One region of the Streptomyces sp. NPDC086023 genome, then DNA from elsewhere that is predicted to be linked to it. Evidence: riboswitches for the same ligand, from Rfam matches in the RefSeq annotation. Region 1 holds a riboswitch; each other region holds the start of a gene.
The links. A riboswitch is a leader RNA that binds a small molecule or an ion and turns the genes downstream of it on or off. The one in region 1 is predicted to bind thiamine pyrophosphate.
Positions count from the first base shown of each region.

Region 2: another riboswitch for thiamine pyrophosphate. It lies ahead of thiC (phosphomethylpyrimidine synthase ThiC); the one in region 1 lies ahead of ACIF6F_RS28605 (thiamine ABC transporter substrate binding subunit).
Region 3: another riboswitch for thiamine pyrophosphate. It lies ahead of thiO (glycine oxidase ThiO); the one in region 1 lies ahead of ACIF6F_RS28605 (thiamine ABC transporter substrate binding subunit).

Region 1 is NZ_JBITRX010000017.1:88,036-95,515, forward strand. Features, by position in the region: gene ACIF6F_RS28590 (hypothetical protein) at 1-390, shown strand, start outside; gene ACIF6F_RS28595 (ABC transporter ATP-binding protein) at 439-1,467, opposite strand; gene ACIF6F_RS28600 (ABC transporter permease) at 1,467-3,074, opposite strand; gene ACIF6F_RS28605 (thiamine ABC transporter substrate binding subunit) at 3,143-4,243, opposite strand; TPP riboswitch at 4,328-4,438, opposite strand; gene rlmN (23S rRNA (adenine(2503)-C(2))-methyltransferase RlmN) at 4,458-5,570, opposite strand; gene ACIF6F_RS28615 (phosphatidate cytidylyltransferase) at 5,745-6,812, opposite strand; gene frr (ribosome recycling factor) at 6,812-7,369, opposite strand; gene pyrH (UMP kinase) at 7,419-7,480, opposite strand, start outside.
Region 2 is NZ_JBITRX010000004.1:283,744-291,223, forward strand. Features, by position in the region: gene ACIF6F_RS10725 (cupin domain-containing protein) at 1-97, shown strand, start outside; gene ACIF6F_RS10730 (DUF5326 family protein) at 227-454, shown strand; gene ACIF6F_RS10735 (IclR family transcriptional regulator) at 705-1,475, shown strand; gene ACIF6F_RS10740 (SsgA family sporulation/cell division regulator) at 1,573-2,028, shown strand; gene ACIF6F_RS10745 (YibE/F family protein) at 2,163-3,689, opposite strand; TPP riboswitch at 3,729-3,877, shown strand; gene thiC (phosphomethylpyrimidine synthase ThiC) at 3,871-5,652, shown strand; gene ACIF6F_RS10755 (glycosyltransferase) at 5,755-6,864, opposite strand; gene ACIF6F_RS10760 (hypothetical protein) at 7,153-7,480, shown strand, end outside.
Region 3 is NZ_JBITRX010000001.1:396,034-403,513, forward strand. Features, by position in the region: gene pknB (Stk1 family PASTA domain-containing Ser/Thr kinase) at 1-865, opposite strand, end outside; gene ACIF6F_RS01795 (thiazole synthase) at 1,036-1,827, opposite strand; gene thiS (sulfur carrier protein ThiS) at 1,830-2,030, opposite strand; gene thiO (glycine oxidase ThiO) at 2,027-3,202, opposite strand; TPP riboswitch at 3,200-3,312, opposite strand; gene ACIF6F_RS01810 (NAD(P)/FAD-dependent oxidoreductase) at 3,501-4,673, shown strand; gene ACIF6F_RS01815 (Rv2175c family DNA-binding protein) at 4,754-5,119, shown strand; gene thiE (thiamine phosphate synthase) at 5,191-5,844, shown strand; gene metF (methylenetetrahydrofolate reductase [NAD(P)H]) at 5,976-6,890, shown strand; gene ACIF6F_RS01830 (hypothetical protein) at 6,930-7,480, shown strand, end outside.

The sequences.
Region 1 (7,480 bases):
TCGGGCCTGGGCTTCGGCGCGCTGGGCGTCGGCGTGCGGATCCTGGACGGCATCGACCCGTTCGACCCCCTGGCCCTGCTGGCCGACCCGGCCCTGTACGCCATCGTGATCGCCGGCGTCGGCGGCATGTACCTGCACACGGTGGCCCTGCAGATCGGCTCGGTGAACGGCGCCACCGCGGCGCTGGTCGTCGGCGAGACCGTGCTCCCGGGCGCGATCGGCGTCCTCTGGCTCGGTGACGCCTCCCGCCCCGGCTTCGCCTGGCTCGCGGCCGTGGGCTTCGCCCTGGCCGTGGCGGGCGCGGTGGCCGTCGCCTGGTACGGCGACCACGACACCCCGGCACCCGCACAGGCCCCGGCCGACCTCAGGGTCCCGGTACCGGCGCCGTAGGACGCGGCCCGGGATCCGCAGGGCCCGGCCTGGTCCGAAAGCCACGGCCTAAGCGTCCGGGAGGACGACCACCTCGGACGGGGCGAAGGCGACGCCCACCCGGGCGCCGGGGTCCGCCGCGGACGCCAGGTCGCACTCGGCCTCCAGCTCCGGTCCCCCGCACTCGGGCCGCAGGGTCAGCGCGACGTGCGTGCCGCGGAACGTACGGGAGACCACGGAGCAGGGCAGGCCCTCGTCAGGGCGTACCAGCCGCACTCCCGCGGGCCGCACCAGCAGCCGGCCGGCCCCTTCGGGGGAGCCCTCCGGCACCGGGACCTTGCCCCAGGGGGTGTCGGCGGCAGGGCCGGTCACGGTGGCCGGCACCACGTTGTCGAAGCCGAGGAAGCGGGCCACGAACTCCGAGGCGGGCCGCTGCCAGACCTCCAGCGGCGTCCCCGCCTGGGCGATCCGCCCGTCCCGCATCACGACCACCCGGTCGGCGAGCGCGAAGGCCTCGCCCTGGTCGTGCGTCACGGCCAGTACGGTCGTGCCGAGCCGGGAGAACAACCCCCGCAGCTCGACCACCAGCCGCTCGCGCAGCCCGCGGTCCAGCTGGCCCAGCGGCTCGTCCAGCATCAGCAGCCGCGGCCGCGGTGCCAGCGCCCGGGCCAGGGCCACCCGCTGCTGCTCGCCCCCGGACAGCGAGGCGACGGCCCGGCGCCCCGCACCCGGCAGCCCCACCAGCTCCAGCAGCTCGGCCACCCGCGCCTCCCGCTCGGCCCGCCCGACCCCGCGCATCCGCAGCCCGAAGGCGACGTTGCCGCCCACGTCGCGCTGCGGGAACAACTGGTGGTCCTGGAACATCAGGCCGACCCCGCGCCGGTGCACGGGCACCCCGCTCTGGTCGGCCCCGCCCAGCAGCACGCGCCCGGCGGCGGGCTGGAGCCCCGCGACCACCCGCAGCAGCGTGGACTTGCCGCTCCCGCTCGGACCCAGCACACAGACGGTCTCGTGCTCGGCCACCGCCAGGTCCACGGCGTCCAGCACCGTCCGCGTCCCGAAGCGGACCGACACCGCGTCCAGTTCCAGCAACGTCATCAGAACTCCCCGGACCGCTCGGGCCGCAGCCGCTCCAGCACCAGCAGGGACACCGCGCACACCCCCATCAGAATCGTGCTCAGCGCCATCGCCTGCCCGTAGTTCAGCTCACCCGCGCGCCCCAGCAGCCGCGCCACGGCCACCGGCAGCGTCGGACGGTCGGGCCGCGCGATGAACACGGTGGCCCCGAACTCGCCGAGGGACACCGCGAAGGCGAACCCGGCGGCGATCAGCAGCGCCCGCCGCACCATCGGCAGGTCCACCTCCCGCCAGGCCCGCAGCGGCGAGGCGCCGAGCATCGCCGCCGCCTCCCGCAGCCGCCCGTCCACGGCACGCAGCACGGGCAGCATCGTCCGCACCACGAAGGGCACCCCGACCAGTGCCTGCGCCAGCGGCACCAGGATCCAGGACGTGCGCAGGTCGAGCGGCGGCTCGTCCAGCGTGATCAGGAACCCGAAGCCCACCGTCACCGCGGACACGCCCAGCGGCAGCATCAGCAGGGCGTCGAAGCCCCGCACCAGGCGGCCGGCGCGCCGCGTGAGCGCCGCCGCGGCCAGGCCGCCGATCAGCAGCGCGATGCCGGTGGCGGCCAGCGCGTACTGGAGGGAGTTCCAGACCGCCTCCAGCGGCGGGACCAGGAAGGTGCCGCCGTCGGAGGACTGGAGTGCCCGGTAGAAGCCGGTGCCGTAGCCGCCGGGCGCGTCGAAGGAGCGTTCCACCAGGACGCCCAGGGGCAGCACGATCAGCAGCAGGACCGTCAGGAGCACCCCGCCGAGCAGCGCCCACTGCCCGAAGCCGGCCGGCCGGTGGGCGGTGCGGGCGGGATCGACCAGCCGGAGTGCGGTCTCGCGCCGGCGCACCGTCACGGCGTGCACGGCCAGGATCGCACCCACGGCGGCGAACTGCACCAGCGTGAGCACGGCGGCGGTCGGCAGGTCCAGCAGCTGGGCGGTCTGCCGGTAGACCTCCACCTCCAGCGTGGCGTAAGCCGGTCCGCCGAGGATCTGCACGACGCCGAAGGAGGTGAAGGTGAAGAGGAAGACCATCAGGGCGGCGGCGGCCACGGCAGGCGCGAGGGCGGGCAGCGTCACGCGCCGCCAGGCGCCGAACCGGCCGGCGCCCAGCACCCGGGCGGCCTCCTCCTGGCGCGGGTCCAGCTGGGACCACAGGCCGCCGACGGTGCGTACGACCACGGCGTAGTTGAAGAAGACGTGCGCGAGGAGGATCGCCCACGCGGTGGTGTCGAGCCGTACGCCCCACAGCTCGTCCAGCATCCCGCCCCGGCCGAGCAGGGCCAGGAAGGCGGTGCCCACCACGACGGTGGGCAGCACGAAGGGGACGGTGACCACGGCCCGCAGCAGCTGCTTGCCCGGGAACTCGAAGCGCGCGAAGACGTATGCGCCGGGGAGCGCGATCAGCAGCGTGAGCGCCGTGGAGGCGAGCGCCTGCCAGGTGGTGAACCACAGCACCCCGGCGATGTCGGGCCGGCCGAGCACCTCGCCGATCCGGCCGAACTGCCAGCCGGTGTCGGTCCTGATCCCGCGGCCCACGATCGCGGCCACGGGCCAGGCGAAGAAGATCGCGAAGAAGGCGAGCGGCAGGGCCATCAGGCCCAGCCGCACCGCCGTGCCGCGCCGGGAGGAGCCCGCGGGCACCTCCCGGACCGCGTCCTGCGCTACTTCAGCACGAGCGAGGTCCATGCCCCGACCCACTGCTCACGGTTCTTGGCGATCGCGTCCGGAGTCACGGTCTCCGGCTTCTCGATCACCACGCCGTGCCTGGTGAAGATCTCCGGCAGCTTCGCGTCCTTGACCACCGGGTTCACGAACATCTGGAGCGGCATGTCCTCCTGGAACTTCGTGCTGATCAGGAAGTCCAGCAGGGCCTTGCCGCCCGCCTCGTTCTTCGCGCCCTGGAGCAGGCCCGCGAACTCGGTCTGGCGGAAGCAGGTGCCGGTGGAGACGCCGGTCGGCGCCACGGCCGGCTGCGGCTCGCCGTACAGCACCTCGACCGGCGGGCTGGAGGCGTAGGAGACGACCAGCGGACGGTCGCCCTTGGCCTTCTTGCCGCCCGCGGAGCCGGAGAAGCGCTCGTTGTAGGCCTGCTCCCAGCCGTCGACGACCTCGACGCCGTTGGCCTTGAGCTTGGTCCAGTAGTCCTTCCAGCCGTCCTCGCCGTACTTGCCCACGGTCGCGAGGAGGAAGCCGAGGCCGGGCGACGAGGTCGAGGCGTTCTCGGTGACCAGGAGGTTCTTGTACTCGGGCTTGACCAGGTCGTCGAGGGTGACCGGCGGGGCCAGCTTCCTGTCGGCGAAGTACTTCTTGTCGTAGTTGACGCAGATGTCGCCGGAGTCGATCGGGGTGACGCGGTGCTCGGCCTTGTCGAGCTGGTACTGCTCGGGGACCTCCGCCAGGCCCTTGGCCTCGTACGGGATGAAGATGCCGTTGTCGAGGGCGCGGGAGAGCAGGGTGTTGTCGACGCCGAAGAAGACGTCGCCGCGCGGGGAGCCCTTGGTGAGGATCTCCTGGTTGAGGGCCGCGCCCGCGTCACCGCTCTTGAGGACCTTGACCGTGTAGCCGGTCTGCTTCTCGAACTCCTTCAGCACGGCCGGGGTGGCGTTGAAGGAGTCGTGGCTGACGAGCGTGACCGTCTTCGACTCGGGCTTGCCGCTCGGCGCCGCCCCGTCCTTCTCGTCGCCGTTGCCGCAGCCTGCGAGCGCGGCCGCGCCCAGGGCGGTGGCCAGCACGGCGCCCGCCATCTTCTTGGTGGTGCTCACGGAACATTCCTCCTGGAGTGACCAGGAGAAGACGCGGCCCCGCCCCGGCGCTCTGGGAGCGGACGCCGGGGCAGGGCGCAACAGCTTGAGTGATGACCGAACTTCCTACCCGGAATGACCCGGGCGAGGTTCAGAGGGTCTGCGGCGTGACGGTGCCCGCACTCTCAGCGCTGTGGCGCTCCCCTGTCGGAATATGCAGATGTACGGGGCCAGGTTACCGCTCGCTGGCGGCGAGCTGTCCGCACGCTCCGTCGATCTCCTGGCCACGGGTGTCGCGGACGGTGACCGGCACGCCGTGGCCGGCGATGGCCTGGACGAAGGCCCGCTCGTCCTCGGGGCGGGAGGCCGTCCACTTGGACCCCGGGGTCGGGTTGAGCGGGATCAGGTTGACGTGCACCCGCTTGCCCTTGAGCAGGCGTCCCAGCAGGTCACCGCGCCAGGCCTGGTCGTTGATGTCGCGGATCAGCGCGTACTCGATGGAGATGCGGCGGCCGGACTTCTCGGCGTACTCCCAGGCCGCGTCGAGGACCTCGCGGACCTTCCAGCGGGTGTTCACGGGGACGAGGGTGTCGCGCAGCTCGTCGTCGGGGGCGTGCAGGGAGACGGCGAGACGGCACTTGAAGCCCTCGTCGGCGAACCGCAGCATGGCCGGGACCAGGCCGACGGTGGAGACGGTGATACCGCGCTGCGACAGGCCGAGGCCGTCGGGCTCGGGGTCGGTCAGGCGGCGGATGGCGCCGACGACCCGCTTGTAGTTGGCCAGCGGTTCGCCCATGCCCATGAAGACGATGTTCGACAGGCGGGCCGGGCCGCCCGGGACCTCGCCGTCGCGCAGGGCCCGCATGCCGTCGACGATCTGGTGGACGATCTCGGCGGTGGACAGGTTGCGGTCGAGGCCCGCCTGGCCGGTGGCGCAGAACGGGCAGTTCATGCCGCAGCCGGCCTGCGAGGAGATGCACATGGTGACCCGGTCCGGGTACCGCATCAGGACGGACTCGACCAGCGTGCCGTCGTGCAGCCGCCAGAGGGTCTTGCGGGTGGTGTCGTCGTCACAGCTGATGTGCCGGACCACGCTCATCAGGTCCGGGAGCAGTTCCTGCCGGAGCTTCTCGCGCGCGCCGGCCGGGATGTCGGTCCACTCGGCCGGGTCGTGCGCGTAGCGGGCGAAGTAGTGCTGCGAGAGCTGCTTCGCGCGGAACGGCTTCTCACCGATCGCGGCCACGGCCTCGCGCCGCTCGGCGGGCGAGAGGTCGGCGAGGTGCCGGGGCGGCTTCTTGGCCCCCTTGGGCGCGACGAAGGTCAGTTCTCCCGGAAGGGGGCGGGCCATGATCGGTTTCTCCTCAGTACGACGAGGCCTGGCCGGCCTCCGTGGTAAACGGAGCCGATGGCATTGGCGCGACCGGCGCCAGGAGACCTCACAGGGCGTCCCCCCGCGGCTCGCGGGGGACGAGAAAGGCGCGCCACTCGGGAGTGGCGCGCCTTCCAGGATACCCGGGACGGCTCAGCCGGTGCCCACGAAGAGCGCCAGCAGCAGCCACACCACCGGCGCGGTGGGCAGCAGAGAGTCCAGCCGGTCCATGATCCCGCCGTGACCGGGCAGCAGGGTGCCCATGTCCTTGATGCCGAGGTCCCTCTTGATCATCGACTCACCGAGGTCGCCCAGGGTGGCGCTGACCGCGACCGCGAGACCCAGCAGCAGGCCCTGCCACCAGCTGCCCCCGTCGATCAGGAACTCCATGCACAGCGCACCGGCCGCCATCGCGAAGGCCACGGCACCGAAGAGTCCCTCGCGGGTCTTCCCGGGGCTGATCCGCGGGGCGAGCTTGTGCTTGCCGAAGCGCCAGCCCACCGCGTACGCCCCGGTGTCGCTGACCACCGTGAGGACCAGGAAGGTGAGCACCCGCTGCGGACCGTCGTCGGCGGTCAGCAGCATCGCCACGAAGGTCGCGAGGAACGGCACGTAGAACGCGGCGAAGACGCCGGCCGTGACGTCCTTCAGGTAACCCTCGGGAGGCTCCGTCATCCGCCACACGAGCACGGCGAGCGCGGTCAGGGCCATCGCGACCCAGGCGCCCTCGGCCCCGCGCACGTACCCGGCGACGACCATCGCGGCGCCGCCGACGGCGAGCGGGACCAGGGGCGCGTTGATGCCCTTGCGCTCCTGGAGGCGGGAGGTCAGCTCCCACAGCCCGACGACCACCGCGACCGCGATGACGCCGACGAAGACCGCCTTCACGATGAACAGCGAGGCGAAGATCACGGCGCCGAGGCCGACGCCGACCCCTATGGCGGCGCGCAGGTCCCGCCCCGCACGCTTCTTCGGCGGCGGGGAGGAGGCCTCCTGCGGGGCCTGGGGCGGGGGCGTGGGCATGGGCTCCTGCGGCGGCGTCTCGTCGCGGAACAGGGGGCCGCTCGGCTGAGCCGCCCCCCGGTCGCGTGGTTCCCGGTCTTCGAAGTCTCGACCGGCGGCGTCGGGCACGATGGGCATGGGCCGAGTCTGCGGCCCTCCGAGCACATCGTATGCGGGACCCGCCGGTACCGGCTCCGCCGCCCAGGAAGAGTCGTTCATCAGACCTCGAGGAGCTCGGCTTCCTTGTGCTTGAGCAGCTCGTCCACCTGCGCGACGTACTTCGCGGTGGTGTCGTCGAGCTCCTTCTCGGCGCGGCGCACCTCGTCCTCGCCGGACTCCTTGTCCTTCACGAGCTTGTCGAGGGCGTCCTTGGCCTTGCGGCGCACGGAGCGGATGGAGACCTTCGAGTCCTCGGCCTTGCCGCGGGCGACCTTGATGTAGTCGCGGCGGCGCTCCTCGGTGAGCTCCGGGAAGTTGACCCGGATGATGCGGCCGTCGTTGCTCGGGTTGACACCGAGGTCCGAGTCGCGGATGGCCTGCTCGATGTTGCGCAGCGCGCTCGCGTCGAACGGGGTCACCACGGCCATGCGCGGCTCGGGCACCGAGAAGGACGCGAGCTGGTTGATGGGGGTCAGCGCGCCGTAGTAGTCGGCCACGATCTTGTTGAACATCGCCGGGTGCGCACGGCCGGTGCGGATCGCGGCGAAGTCCTCCTTGGCGACCACGACGGCCTTCTCCATCTTCTCCTCGGCCTCGAGGAGGATTTCTTCGATCACCACGTGCTCCTGCATGTCTTGAGTGGATGGTTCGGGCGGGGTGGGTCGCTCAGGCCCGGGTGCCCTGGTCGCTCACGAGCGTGCCGATCTTCTCACCCTTGACGGCGCGCG
Region 2 (7,480 bases), on a different contig from region 1:
CAGCGTCGTGTACGTGCCGGCCGGGGTGCCGCACAAGTTCCACCACATCTCCGAGGACCTCAAGGTGCTGGTGGTGTTCTCGCCGCCGGAGGCCTGATCGGGGTTCGGGGCCTCGTCCCCCTAGGGGTTGGATCAGGGGACTCCAAGGGCTCGCGAGCCCCCGTTGCCTTCGCCACGCTCCTAGCATCGAAGCCAGGAACGAACCCGAAGGGAAGAGGTAGAGGAAATGGACGGCATCCGGGAGATATTCGCAGGCATGCCCTGGTGGGTGAAGTGGGTCGCTGTCCCGCTCCTCGCACTGCTGGTCTTCGGCGGGGTCATCACCTCCTTCCTCACCGCGCTCATCGGCATCGTGTTCAAGGTCCTCGTCTTCGTCGCCCTCGTCGGCGGTCTGATCTTCGTGGTTCGCAAGTTCACGGGCACGAAGAGCACGGCCACGCGCGGCGACTGGTAAGCGGCGCCCCGCCGGGACGGGCGTTAGCCCGCCTGAGGGAACGTGACTCCCCAAACCGCCCACAGGCCAGGAATCGGCGGATACAGTGGCAATCTGTGCCGTCCCTTGGCGCCGTGCGGCCGGTTCCCCCGCTGACCAGCGGTTTTGTGTAAAGAGCCACCGAGCACGACCCCCAGGAGTGCGGTCGCTGCGGGGGCGGCCCCCGCAGCGGCGGGCCCCCACAGCCCGCCGCCACGCCTGGGGGTGAGCTTTGTCTTCGGTTCACAACGCCGCTGTTCCGACCCTGATCGGTTCGGTTCAGAGGGCGCTGAGACTGCTCGAAGCCGTGGGGTCCCATGGCGAGGGGGCCCCGGCCAAGCAGCTTGCCCGCGAAGCCGGACTCCCGCTCCCCACCGCGTACCACCTGCTCCGGACCCTCACCCACGAGGGCTATCTCCGCCGCGAGAGCGGCGTGTTCGTGCTGGGCGACGCAGCCGGTCGGCTGGCCGGTGGCGGACTGCAGCAGAAACGTCGCAGCATGATCCTCGACTCCCTCGCGCACTTCCGCGACGTCATCGGCGCACCCATCTACTTCGCGGTCTTCCGCGAGGGCGAGATCGAGGTCGTGGGCGTCTCCGACACCCCCGGCATGCCTGCCGTGGAGGAGTGGGCCGAGTTCCGTGCCACCGGCCACGCGCACGCCATCGGGCAGTGCCTGCTGGGCCAGCTCGACGAGGAGACCCGACGCGAGTACCTCGACCGGCATCCCGTCGAGGCCGTCACCCCGTACACGGTCCGCGACATGCGCGCCCTGGAGCAGCGCATCACCGCCCAGCAGCGGATGCAGCCGGTGATCGAGCGTCAGGAGTACGCCCTGGGCACGGTCTGCGCGGCCATCCCGATCACGGCCGGTGATGCTGCTGCAACCATGGCCATTTCCCTTCCTCTCCACCAGCAAGACCGATTGCTCTATGTGGTTGATCGGCTACGGAGTGAAGTAGGCGCGCTGTTGAGCTCGCTCTCGTTCTCTATCAGTATCTGAAAACTCACTCCTTGTGATCCGATGGCGCTTCCACCACCCTTGTCAAGAGGGCCCTGGGGGATCATTCCTGGCCACTTCCACAACAGCGGGGTAGGCAATGCGCGAGTCGGTACAGGCAGAAGTCATGATGAGCTTCCTCGTTTCCGAGGAGCTCTCGTTCCGGATCCCGGTGGAGCTCCGGTACGACGCTCGTGACCCCTACGCAGTTCGCCTGACCTTCCACCTTCCCGGCGACGCGCCCGTGACCTGGGCGTTCGGCCGGGAGTTGCTTCTCGACGGCATCAACAAGCCGTGCGGTGACGGCGATGTGCACATCGCCCCCACCGATCCGGAGGAGCTGTCCGATGTCCACATCCGGCTCCAGGTCGGCAGCGACAGGGCCCTGTTCCGGGCCAGCGCGGCCCCCCTGGTCGCGTTCCTCGACCGGACCGACCGGCTGGTGCCGCTCGGTCAGGAGCGCAACCTCGGCGACTTCGAGGAGAACCTCGACGACGCCCTCGACAAGATCCTTGCCGACACGCGTACGCAGCAGAACGAGCAGAACGCGGGCTGAACCACGGCCGGCGGGAACCGGCCCGTACGCGTGCGTCCCGAGCGGTACGCGTACGACGAGCGGCTCTCAGCGTGCCGACGCGCTGAGCCGCCCGGTCCCCACCCCGTGATCGTCCCGTCCGTGACGACGGTCACTCAGCGCTTACGGCGGCGACCCCGTCCGCCGGTTCGTCCCGGTCCCCCGGCCGGAGCGGCGGACGGGGATACCGGCCGGTCGGCCGAGACCACCAGGGCAGCCAGCGCCGTCGTCACCGGCACCGACGCCACGAGCCCGATCGAGCCCACCAGGGTCCGTACGATCTCCTCGGCCACCAGCTCGCTGTTGGCCACGGAGCCCACACTGCTCTGTGCGATCGAGAACAGCAGCAGCAGGGGCAGGGCCGCGCCGGCGTAGGCGAGCACCAGCGTGTTGACCACCGAGGCGATGTGGTCGCGGCCGATCCGGATGGCCGCGCGGTACAAGGCCCGCGGCCCCATCGTGGGGTCCGCCGCGTGCAGTTCCCAGACGGCCGACGTCTGCGTGACGGTGACGTCGTCGAGCACACCCAGGGATCCGATGATCACACCTGCCAGCAGCAGGCCGCTCATGTCGATCTCCGGGTAGAGGCCGTGGATCAGACCCGTGTTGTCGTCCGTGTTCCCGCTCAGGAACGCCGATCCGATGAATCCGGACCCGAGCACGCCGATCAGCAGCAGCGAGACCAGGGTCCCGAGCACCGCGACCGAGGTGCGTGCCGTGACGCCGTGGCACATGTAGAGCGCGATCAGCATGATGGCGCTCGCCCCCACCACTGCGACGACCAGCGGGTTCGACCCCTGGAGGATCGCCGGCAGGATGAAGAGCACCAGTACGGCGAAGCTGACGGCGAGCGCGATCAGCGCGAACACCCCGCGCATGCGCCCCACCAGCACCACGGCCAGCGCGAAGATGCCGGCGAGCAGCGCCAGAGGCAGCTCACGGTTGACGTCGACCACCGAGTACTGGAGGTCGCGGGGGGCGTCCGGCGCGTACGCGACCACGACTTCCTGACCCTCGCTCAACTGCCGGGGCGCGCCCGGCTGGACGATCTCCAGGAACGTACGCCCCTTGTCGGGACCGGTGGTGACCTCGATGGTCGCCTTCGCGCACTGCCCGGTCTGCCGCTGCTGCGCCTCGCGCCCCTCGGGCGTGGAGGTGTCCCCCGTGGGCGGCACCTGGGCGACGTTGACCTCCTTGCAGTCCACCCGCTGGAGCGTGGCGACCCGCCCCTCCTGCGTCTGGCGGTCGAAGCCGACGCCGGTGCGCTCGTGCGCGGGGGCGCCACCGGGCCACAGCACGACCAGGCCCACCACCACCGCGGCGGCGAACGGGATCAGCACGGCGGCGATGACCTTGCGCAGGTGCTTCGAGACGGGGGCGGCCGGACCGTGCCCGTGCGAGTGCCCGCCGTGCGAGTGCCCGCCGCCGTCTCCGCCGTGACCGCCGCCGTGCCCGCCGCTCCCTGCGTGCCCGTGCCCGTGCCCGTGCCCGCCGGCGTCGTACGCTCCGTGCCCGAAGTCGTGCTCGCCCGGCCCGCCGTAACCCTCTGCGGGGCCAGGGTGGCCGGTGTGGTCATGGGGGTCGACGGGAGGCTGCGGCGGTGTGGTCACCGGCCGATCATCGCAAGAGTTGAGGGGGCCCACTGTTCAGCGCGCCACAGATGACGCTAGCGTGGGGGCACCTTTGCACAACGCGGGAGCTCGGAGCACCGGGCTGAGAGGGCGCTGATCACCGTACGCGCGTCGAAGACGACGAGTACGGGAGGAGGCTGCGTCGACCGCCGAACCTGTTACCGGGTAATGCCGGCGTAGGGAGATAGGTCTCATGACCATTCAGGATGCACGCACGCCTGCCACCAGCCAGGACGGCCAGAGCGAGCGCCAGCCGGGCTGGCACAAGGGCTACGTCGCGGGCTCCCGCCCCGACATCCGCGTGCCGGTTCGCCAGGTCCACCTCACCAACGGCAAGGACGTGACGCTCTACGACACGTCCGGCCCGTACACCGACCCGCAGATCGAGACCGACGTCCGCCGCGGCCTGCCGCCGCTGCGCGAGAACTGGATCATCGGCCGCGGCGACACCGAGGAGTACGCGGGCCGTCCCGTGCGCCCCGAGGACGACGGCATCAAGCACACCTCGCCCCGCGGCGGCCTCAAGAACCTCGACGCCGTCTTCCCCGGCCGCCCGCGCCTGCCGCGCCGCGGCCGCGACGGCCAGGCCGTCACGCAGCTCGCGTACGCCCGCCGCGGTGAGGTCACCCCGGAGATGGAGTACGTCGCGATCCGCGAGAACGTCTCCCCCGAGGTCGTCCGCGAGGAGATCGCCGCCGGCCGCGCGGTGCTCCCGGCGAACGTCAACCACCCGGAGATCGAGCCGATGATCATCGGCAAGAAGTTCCTGGTGAAGGTCAACGCCAACATCGGCAACTCCGCCGTGACCTCCTCCATCGAGGAGGAGGTGGAGAAGATGACCTGGGCCACCCGCTGGGGCGCCGACACGGTCATGGACCTCTCCACCGGCCGCAACATCCACACCACCCGCGAGTGGGTGCTGCGCAACTCCCCCGTCCCGATCGGCACCGTGCCCCTCTACCAGGCCCTGGAGAAGGTCGACGGCAAGGCCGAGGAGCTGACCTGGGAGATCTACAAGGACACGGTCATCGAGCAGGCCGAGCAGGGCGTCGACTACATGACCGTCCACGCCGGCGTGCTGCTGCCGTACGTGCCGCTCACCGCGCGCCGCAAGACCGGCATCGTCTCGCGCGGCGGCTCGATCATGGCCGCCTGGTGCCTCGCGCACCACAAGGAGAACTTCCTCTACACGAACTTCGAGGAGCTCTGCGAGATCCTGGCGGCGTACGACGTCACGTACTCGCTCGGCGACGGCCTGCGCCCCGGCTCGATCGCGGACGCCAACGACGCCGCGCAGTTCGCCGAGCTGAAGACGCTGGGCGAGCTGAACACGATCGCCAAGCGCCACAACGTACAGACCATGATCGAGGGCCCGGGCCACGTCCCGATGCACAAGATCAAGGAGAACATCGACCTCCAGCAGGAGATCTGCGAGGAGGCGCCGTTCTACACGCTCGGCCCGCTGACCACGGACGTCGCGCCCGCCTACGACCACATCACCTCGGGCATCGGCGCCGCGATGATCGCCTGGTGGGGCACCGCGATGCTCTGCTACGTCACACCCAAGGAGCACCTGGGCCTGCCGAACCGGGACGACGTCAAGACCGGTGTGATCACCTACAAGATCGCCGCGCACGCCGCCGACCTGGCCAAGGGCCACCCGGGTGCCCAGGAGTGGGACGACGCGCTGTCCGACGCGCGCTTCGAGTTCCGCTGGGAGGACCAGTTCAACCTGGCCCTCGACCCGGACACAGCCCGCGAGTTCCACGACGAGACGCTTCCGGCCGAGCCGGCCAAGACCGCGCACTTCTGCTCGATGTGCGGTCCGAAGTTCTGCTCCATGAAGATCTCGCAGGACATCCGGCGTGAGCACGGCGGGGACCTGAAGGCCGAGGAGATCCAGGCCGGCATGGCGGAGAAGTCCGCCGAGTTCGCCGCCGCGGGCAACCGCGTCTACCTGCCGCTGGCCGACTGACCCACCGGCCGCCGCAGCCGCACGGACGGACCCGCGACCCTATGGGGGGAGTCGCGGGCCCGTCCGGCGTCCCGTTTCCGGATGGGACCGGGCGTACGCCGCTCAGGCGACGGTCTGGTACGCCGAGCCGAGCTTCGCGCGGGCGAAGTCGCGGTTCGCGGTGACCCGTTCGCGCTGATCCTCCGGCAGCAGACCCTCACCGAGGAGCCGTTCGCAGCACTCCAGACACTCCTGGTACTCGCCGGTCCAGTAGGCGGCGACGGCCAGCTCGTCGAGCGCGCGCCAGTCGTGCCACGCGAACTCCACGAACAGGATGTCATCCGGCCGTTGGACGGCCACGGCACGGCGGGCGAACATGTGGGCCAGCGGCCAGCGCCCCTCAAGACGGCACAGCCGGGCGAGGTCGCCGATGGCCTCGGCGCGGGTGGGGCGGCTCTCGTACGCGCGCAGGTAGCGGTCCATGACCTCGGCTGCCGGCCGCTCCAGCTCGGTGGCGAGCCGGGCGGCGTACACCTGGGCGAGGTACGTCTCCTCGACCCAGCCGCCCATCGTCACGCGGTGGTCGTAGGCGGCCAGGGACTTCTCCTTCTCGCCGGCGTCGCGCCAGCTCTGGGCCAGGTAGAAGGCGTACCGCGCGTTGTAGGGTTCCTTGGCGAGCCCCTCCTCCAGGATCTTCGCGTCCCGGAGGTACTTCTCCCGCTCGCCGCCCTCCCGCTGCCGGGCGCCACCGCCGACGATGAGCAGGCTGATCCCTTCGAGCACGTCCTTGCTGTGCGGCCCGCCGCAGTCGAGGTACTCGTGGAGCACCCCGACGTAGCGCCAGGGCAGCCGGGTCGCGACGAGCGTGTGCCGCCAGTGGATGACGGGGCCGTGGTGCACCGCCAGCTGGTACGCGTCGTGGGTCAGCTCGGGCATGCGGAAGCCCGGCTCGATGCGCATCTCGTCGTCGGCGTCCATGAACAGCAGGTAGTCGGCCCGGTCCCGGGCGAGCTCGATGGCCTCCGTGCGGCTGCCGTCGAAGCCCCGCCACGGGCGCTCGTGCAGCTGGCCCGGGAGGTCGGCGAAGTACTCGCGGATCACGTCCTGGGTGCCGTCCGTGGAGCCCGTGTCGACGATCACCCAGGTGTCGATCAGGGGGCGCACCGACTCCAGACACTTCCGGATGGTCGGTGCCTCGTTCTTGACGATCATGTTCAGGCAGACTGTGCTCAAGGGTCCCGTCCACGGTGTGCGGGCCGCCGTACGGGCGGCCGGGCCGGCGTCGGACCGTGACCGTAGTGACCCTCGTGACGCCGTTGTCCACGGCTCGCCGATGGTGCTACTGCGTCTGCGGGCGGGAACACACCCTCGGGTGGGCGTCTGATAGCCCGAAGTGTTGACGTACGCATCCGGCCGCTCAAGTGGTAGTGCCCAATGTCCGTTTTCTCCGGAGGAAGCTCGAACCCGCGACCGGGACGTCACCCGTTCCGGCGGCAGATCCTTTCCGAAGGAGCGTTTTTGATGAGTCGTGAGCGCAGGACCACGCAGCTGGGTCCCGTTCCCTGTACCCGGGGCTGGCAGGTGGGCGGTGCCCTGGCCTCCCTGTCGATCGTGCTGGTGGGCCTCGCAACCCCCGCCGTCGCCGCGGCCAACGCGATCACCCCGCAGGTGAGCGCGGTCGCGCCGGCGGGCGGCAGCGGTGACTGCAAGGAGGAGCGTCCGCACGAGCGGCCGCGCCACGGCGCGCCGCTGGCCCGCCACCTGCTGGACAAGTACCTGCACGGGCAGGACCAGGAGGACCACGACGAGTACGTGCGTGGCGGCGGCGACGACAAGTGCAAGGGCGCCA
Region 3 (7,480 bases), on a different contig from region 1:
GCACCGCGTCGAGCTGCGCGTCGCTGAGGGCGGCGCGGGCCTCGCGCACCTGCGAGAGGAGCATCACGGCGTCGTACGGGCGCAGGTCGGGGTTGCGCGCGGTGGCGGCGGCGACCAGCTCGTCCAGCACCACCGGCAGGCCGGCCACGGCGGCCGAGGGCGGCGGCACGTCCTCGTTCAGGTGGCGGTAGAGCACCTGGGCCGGGGTGTCGCCGGAGTGCGGCTTGCCGCCGGTGAGCATCTCGTACAGCACGACGCCGCAGGCGTAGACGTCCACGCGGGTGTCTGTGGTGCCGTTCTCGATCTGCTCGGGCGCGAGGTAGGAGACGGTGCCGAGCACCGCGCCGGTGGTGTCGGTGACCGAGCCCACCGCCCTGACCAGGCCGAAGTCGGCGACCTTGACCCGGCCGTCGTCGCCGATGAGGACGTTCTCGGGCTTCATGTCCCGGTGGACGAACCCCGCCCGGTGGGCGGCGCCGAGCGCGGCGAGCACCGGCTCCAGGACGTCCAGCGCGGCGCGCGGCTGGAGGGCGCCGCGCTCGCGCAGCAGGTCGCGCAGGGTGCAGCCGCTGACGTACTCCATGGCGAGGTAGACGTAGGGCCCGTCGGTGCCCTGGTCGAAGACGGCCACCACGTTCGGGTGCGCCAGCCGGGCCACGGACTTCGCCTCGCGGATGAACCGCTCGACGAAGGCGCCGTCGGCGGCGAGCGCCGGGTGCATCACCTTGAGCGCGAGGACGCGGTCGAGCCGGGTGTCGACGGCCCGGTAGACGGTGGCCATGCCGCCGACGGCGATGCGGGCATCGACGCGGTAGCGGCCGTCGATCACGCGCCCGACGAGCGGGTCTTCCAGGGTCGTATCCACCAGGGAATTCTACGAGTGGCCCCTCGCCCCCCGGCCCGGGTCCCCGTGGCTTGCGGCACACCTGTGACGTGCCGGTCCCGTGCCGGGTGCAGATGCTTGCCGGGCGCGCGGGACCCCGCGCCCGGCACGGGCCCGGCACCCGGGACGGGATCGGCACCCGGCACGGGCGGTCAGAAGGCCGGGCGTTCCGGGTCGAGGGCGGCACGGCCCTCCACGGGGGACGACGCCTCGGCGAAGTGCCGCCGCGGAATCCGCCCCGCCCGGTACGCCAGCCGCCCGGCGGACACCGCATCCCGCATCGCCCCGGCCATCAGCACCGGCTCCTGCGCCCGCGTCACGGCCGAGGCCAGCATCACCGCGGAGCAGCCCAGCTCCATCGCCAGCGCCGCGTCCGAGGCGGTGCCCGCCCCCGCGTCCAGGATCACCGGCACGCCCGCCCGCTCGGTGATCAGCTGGAAGTTGTGCGGGTTGCGGATGCCGAGCCCGGAGCCGATCGGCGACCCCAGTGGCATGATCGCCGCGCACCCGGCGTCCTCCAGCTTCCGCGCGAGCACCGGGTCGTCGTTCGTGTACGGCAGGACGGTGAACCCGTCGTCCACCAGCACCTCGGCGGCGTCCAGCAGCTCGACCGGATCCGGCAGCAGGGTCCGCTCGTCGGCGACCACCTCCAGCTTGATCCAGTCGGTGCCCAGCGCCTCCCGGGCCAGCCGCGCGGTCAGCACCGCTTCACCGGCCGTGAAGCACCCGGCGGTGTTCGGCAGCACCTGGATCCCCAGCCTGGACAGCACCGAGAGCACCGAGCCCTGCACCGTGGGGTCCAGGCGGCGCATCGCCACCGTGGTCAGCTCGGTGCCGGAGGCGACCAGGGCGCGTTCCAGGACGTCCAGGCTGGGCGCGCCTCCGGTGCCCATGATCAGGCGGGAGGAGAAGGTCCGGCCGCCGAGGGTGAGGAGGTCCGACATGGTCAGCCTCCCTGCACCGCGGTCAGCACCTCGACCCGGTCGCCCTCGCCCAGGGCCGTCGCCGGCCACTGGCCGCGCGGCACCACGGTCTCGTTGACGGCGGCGGCCACCCCGGAGGGGGCCGAGGTCAGGGTGGCGACCAGCGCGTCCAGCGTGGTCCCGGGGGCGACCTCGCGGGGTTCGCCGTTCACGGACACGGTCATACGAGCGACTCCTCACGTACTGCTGCGGGGGAGAAGCGGCGCGGCGTGAACGCGCGTGCCACCTCCGGGAGTTCACCGGTGGCCAGCAGCTCCGCCATCACCTCGCCGGTGAGGGGGGTCAGCAGCACGCCGTTGCGGTAGTGCCCGGTGGCGAGGTGCAGGCCGGGCAGCTCCGTGGGGCCCAGCAGCGGGGCGTTGTCGGGGGAGGCGGGGCGCAGGCCGGCCCGGGTCTCGGTGAGCGGGAGTTCGGTCAGGCCGGGCACCAGCTCGTGGGCGTCGCGGAGGAGTTCGTACACCCCGCCCGCGGTGACGGTGGTGTCCCAGCCCAGTTCCTCGCTGGTCGCCCCGACGACCAGCTCGCCGTTCTCCCGGGGCACGAGGTAGACGTGGCTGCCGCGGACCACCGCGCGGACCGTGCGGGTGAGGAACGGCGCGTACGCTCCCGGCACCGTCAGCCGCAGCACCTGCCCCTTGACGGGCCGGACCGGCGGCACGACCTCCGGCGGCAGGCCGGCCAGCCGTCCGCTGTGGCTGCCCGCGGCCAGTACCACCTGGTCGGCGGAGAGTTCCTCGCCGGTGTCGAGCACGGCGCCCGCGGCGCGGTCGCCGGTGACGGTCAGCCGCTCCGCGGAGGTCTGGTGGAAGAGCACGCCGGCCCGCTCGCAGGCCGCGACCAGAGCGGCGGCCAGCCGCCGCGGGTCCACCTGGTGGTCGCCGTCGACGCGCAGCCCGCCGCGCACCCCGGGTGCCAGCATCGGCTCCAGGCGGCGGCACTCGCGGCCGGTCAGCCACTCCGACTCCAGCCCGCAGCGCCGCTGCAGCGCATGCAGCTCGCGCAGGTGCGTACGGTCGTCCGCGTCCAGCGCCACGGCCAGCGTGCCGCAGGCGCGGTAGCCGATGTCCAGGCCGCCGCTCGCCTCGGTCAACTCCGCCTCGAACTCGGGGTAGCGGGCGGCGGAGGCGAGGTTGAGGCCGAGCAGGGTCTCCTCGCCGTAGTGGAGTTCGGTCACGGCGGCGAGCATCCCGGCCGCCACCTGGGCGGCGCCGCCGCCCGGCCGGGGGTCGGCGAGCGCGGTGCGCAGGCCGCGCCGCGCGGCCCGCCAGGCCGTGACCAGGCCGATGATCCCGCCCCCGATGACGAGGACGTCGGATCCCTTACGAGATGAGTGCATGGGCGTCCAGCCCCTCCCTTCGCCGGCATGACCCGGATCAGGTTCGTACGGTCGGAGGCCGGCCAGCCTCCCTCTCAGCCCGGTCCGCCCGGGCTCCCGCGATAGGTACGGTGGCCAGACTATCCCCCGGCCCCGAGCGCGGGTAAGGCCGCCCGCGAGCACGCCGCGAGCGGCGCTCCGCCCCGGACGGACACCGACTTTCCTGACGATCCGTCAGGTGGTTAGGGTGTGCGGCGTGAGCGATCAGCTGAGTCAGACCCAGGACACGGCGCACGGCGTCGTCATCGTCGGCGCGGGCATGGCGGGCGTGCAGACCGCCGTGGCCCTGCGCGAACAGGGCTGGACGGGACCGGTGACCCTGCTCGGCGCCGAACCCCACCAGCCGTACGACCGGCCGCCGCTCTCCAAGGCGGTGCTGCTCGGCAAGGCCGAGGACTCCGCCTTCGACGTCGACTTCCAGGGGCTCGGCATCGAACTGCGCCTCGGCGTCGAGGTCACCGGGCTGCGCGCCGCCGACCACGAGGTGGACACCTCCGCGGGCCCGGTCCCGTACGCCACCCTGGTCCTCGCCACCGGGGCCGAGCCCCTCACCCTTCCCGGCACCGAGGGCGTGCCGGGCGTCCACCTGCTGCGCACCCTCGACGACGCCGAGCGGCTCAAGCCCGTGATCGCCGAGCGGCACGACATCGTCGTGGTCGGCGCCGGCTGGATCGGCGCGGAGTTCGCCACCGCCGCCCGCGAGGCCGGCTGCGCCGTCACCGTGGTCGAGGCGGCCCCCCGCCCGCTGGCCGGGGCCCTGCCGGCCGAGGTCGCCGAAGCGATGGCCGGCTGGTACGCCGAGGCCGGCGCCCGCCTGCTGACCGGCGCCCGGGTGGCCGAGGTGGCCCCCGGCGCCGTGGTGCTCGCCGACGGCACCGAGCTGCCCGCGGGCGCCGTGGTCGTGGGCATCGGCGCCCGGCCCGCCACCGGCTGGCTCGACGGCTCGGGCATCGACCGCGGCGCGGACGGGTCCGTCACCGCAGACGACCACCTGGCCACCTCGTTGCCCGACGTGTACGCGGTCGGCGACTGCGCCTCCTTCCCCTCGGCGCGCTACGGCGAGCGGCTCGTCGTCCACCACTGGGACAACGCCCTTCAGGGCCCCCGGGTGGTGGCCGCGAACATCCTGGCCGGGCCCGGCGGCGAGGCGCAGGCCTACGACCCGGTCCCGTACTTCTGGTCGGAGCAGTTCGGGCGCTTCGTGCAGTACGCGGGCCACCACGCCGAGGGCGACACGCTGGTCCGGCGCGGGGACCCGGCCGAGGCCGCCTGGTCCGCCTGCTGGCTGCGCGGCGAGGCCCTGGTGGCGGTGCTGGCCGTGGGCCGGCCCCGTGACCTGGCGCAGGGCCGCAAGCTCATCGAGAGCGGGGTCCCGGTGGACCCGGCCCGGGTGGCCGACGCCGCGGCCCCGCTGAAGTCCGCCGCCCGCTGACGCGCGGGGGTGCGGCTCGCCGTACCCCCTCCGGCACCGCCCGGGTACCGGCTGTCGGCCGGGGATGGCAGGCTTGTCCCGTGACCGAGATTGACGCAAAGATCGATGCTCTCGTCCCCGAGTGGCTCTACCTCCCCGACATCGCCGAAATGCTGGACGTTGAGGTGACGCGTATCCGCCAGCTGGTGAAGGAGGGCCAGCTGATCGCGGTGCGCCGCGGTGAGAACCGCGCCCTCCAGGTGCCGGCCGCCTTCATCGACGGCGACAAGGTGGTCAAGGGCCTCTCCGGAACCCTCACGCTGCTGCGGGACGACGGCTTCACCGACGAGGAGATGCTGGAGTGGCTCTTCACGGCGGACCCGACCCTGCCCGGCACCCCGGCACAGGCCCTGAGTGAGAATCGCGGCACGGAAGTGAAGCGCCGCGCCCAGGCGCTCGCAGTCTGATCCGAACCGAACCACCACGCGGTGTACGGGCCCGAGCGGCCCGTGCACCGCCCCACCCGGGGGGTACCTCCATGTCCGTCGACGCCCGCGCCGCCCTGTCCGACGCCCGGCTCTACCTGTGCACGGACGCGCGCAAGCGCCAGGGAGACCTCCCCGAGTTCCTCGACGCCGTCCTCGCGGGCGGGGTCGACGTCGTGCAGCTGCGCGACAAGGGCATGGAGGCCGCCGAGGAGCTGGAGCACCTCCAGGTCTTCGCCGAGGCCGCCCGCCGCCACGGCCGGCTGCTCGCGGTCAACGACCGCGCCGACGTCGCCCATGCCATCGGCTCCGACGTGCTGCACCTCGGGCAGGGGGACATCCCCGTCCCGGCCGCCCGCGCGATCCTGGGCGAAGGGGTGCTGATCGGCCGCTCGTGCCACGCGGAGTCCGAGGTCGCCGCGGCCGCCGCCGAGCCGGGCGTCGACTACTTCTGCACGGGCCCCTGCTGGCCCACCCCCACCAAGCCCGGCCGCCACGCCCCGGGCCTGGACCTGGTCCGGTACGCGGCCTCGCTCGGCCAGGACCGGCCGTGGTTCGCCATCGGAGGCATCGACGCCGGCAACCTGGACGAGGTGCTGGACGCCGGCGCCACCCGGGTGGTCGTGGTCCGTGCGATCACCGAGGCCGACGACCCGGGTGCGGCCGCCGCCGACCTGGCCAAGCGTGTGCGGGCCCGACTCCTCTGAGCGACCGGAACCGTCGGTTCCTCCGGTTCGGGCGGTGCTCAAGGGGCCTCCGGTCCATCGAAGTGTCCAAAAACGTGTCCGAGGGGTGGACACACCTTGGGGTGATCATGGAGTTTGTCTAGCCTGCCCGTATGGCCCTTGGCACCGCTTCCACCAGAACCGACCGTGCGCGCACGGTCCGCGACATGCTCGCGTCCGGTACGTCGTACTCGTTCGAGTTCTGGGCGCCCAAGACGGAGAAGGGCAACCGGAACCTCTGGAACGCCCTCCGCCGGGTCGAGGCGGTGGCACCCAGCTTCGTGTCCGTGACCTACGGCGCGGGCGGCTCCACCCGGGGCGGCACGGTCAAGGCCACCCAGGAGATCGCCGCCGACACCACCCTGACCCCGGTCGCGCACCTCACGGCGGTCGACCACTCGGTGGCGGAGCTCCGGAACGTCATCGGCCAGTTCGCGGACGCGGGAATCCGCAACATGCTGGCGCTGCGCGGCGACCCGCCGGGCGACCCGATGGGCGAGTGGGTGCCGCACCCGGAGGGCGTGCACTACGCGGCGGACCTGGTCCGGCTGCTCAAGGAGTCCGGCGACTTCTGCGTCGGCGTCGCGGCCTTCCCCGACATGCACCCCCGGTCCTCCGACTGGGATTCGGACATCCGGCACTTCGTGGACAAGTGCCGCGCTGGTGCGGATTACGCGATCACCCAGATGTTCTTCGATCCGGAGAACTACCTGAGGCTGCGGGACCGCGTCGAGGCGGCCGGCTGCGAGACCCCGATCATCCCCGAGGTCATGCCAGTTGTCGGCATCAGGCAGCTCGACCGGCTGCCCCAGCTGAGCAACGCACTCTTCCCGGAGGACGTGAAAGAGCGCATGCTCGCCGTCAAGGACGATCCGGCCGCTGTACGCTCCATTGGCATCGAGTTCGCCACGGAGTTCTGCGCGCGGCTGCTGTCCGAGGGAGTCCCCGGACTGCACTTCATCACGCTCAACAACTCCACGGCGACTCTCGAGATCTACGAGAATCTGGGCCTGCACCAGCGGCCCTGACCGGCCGTACCCGCGCGGCCGTACCGAGAGGGGCCATGCATGGGCTGGACGGTCCTCTACATCGCGTTCGGCGTCGTCGCGTTGTGGCTGCTGGCCGAGGTGCTGCTGCAGTACAAGGCTCGGCTGCGCTGGCGCGTGCTCGCGTTCGCCGGGTTCCTCGGTGTGGTCGCAGGCGTACTGATCAACTCGGTGCTGGTCATCGGCGTGGGCGCGACCGCGTTCGCCGTCGGCCAGGCCCTGGTCACCCTCTCCTTCCGGCGTGGCTTCGTGGCCGGCTGGGCCCTGAACGCCAAACGCGATGCGGCCGAGCCCGAGCCCGGCCGGCGCGGCAGACGGCGCGGCGGCAGCGACGCGGGCCGCCGCGAGGAGCCCGCGCTGCGGGTCTCGGACCTGGAGTACGGGCCCGAGGGCGACGCCGACCCCTCGGAGCACCCGCACGGGTCCCCCGACGCGCCCGGCTTCACCGGGGCCTCCGACGAGAACCCGTACGACGGCTCCTACGCCGCCCCCCAGGACGCGACGGCCGTCTACGAGCCCGTGCCGGCCGAGGGGGGCTACCCGTACGCGGGCACGGGCACCGACGGCGCCGG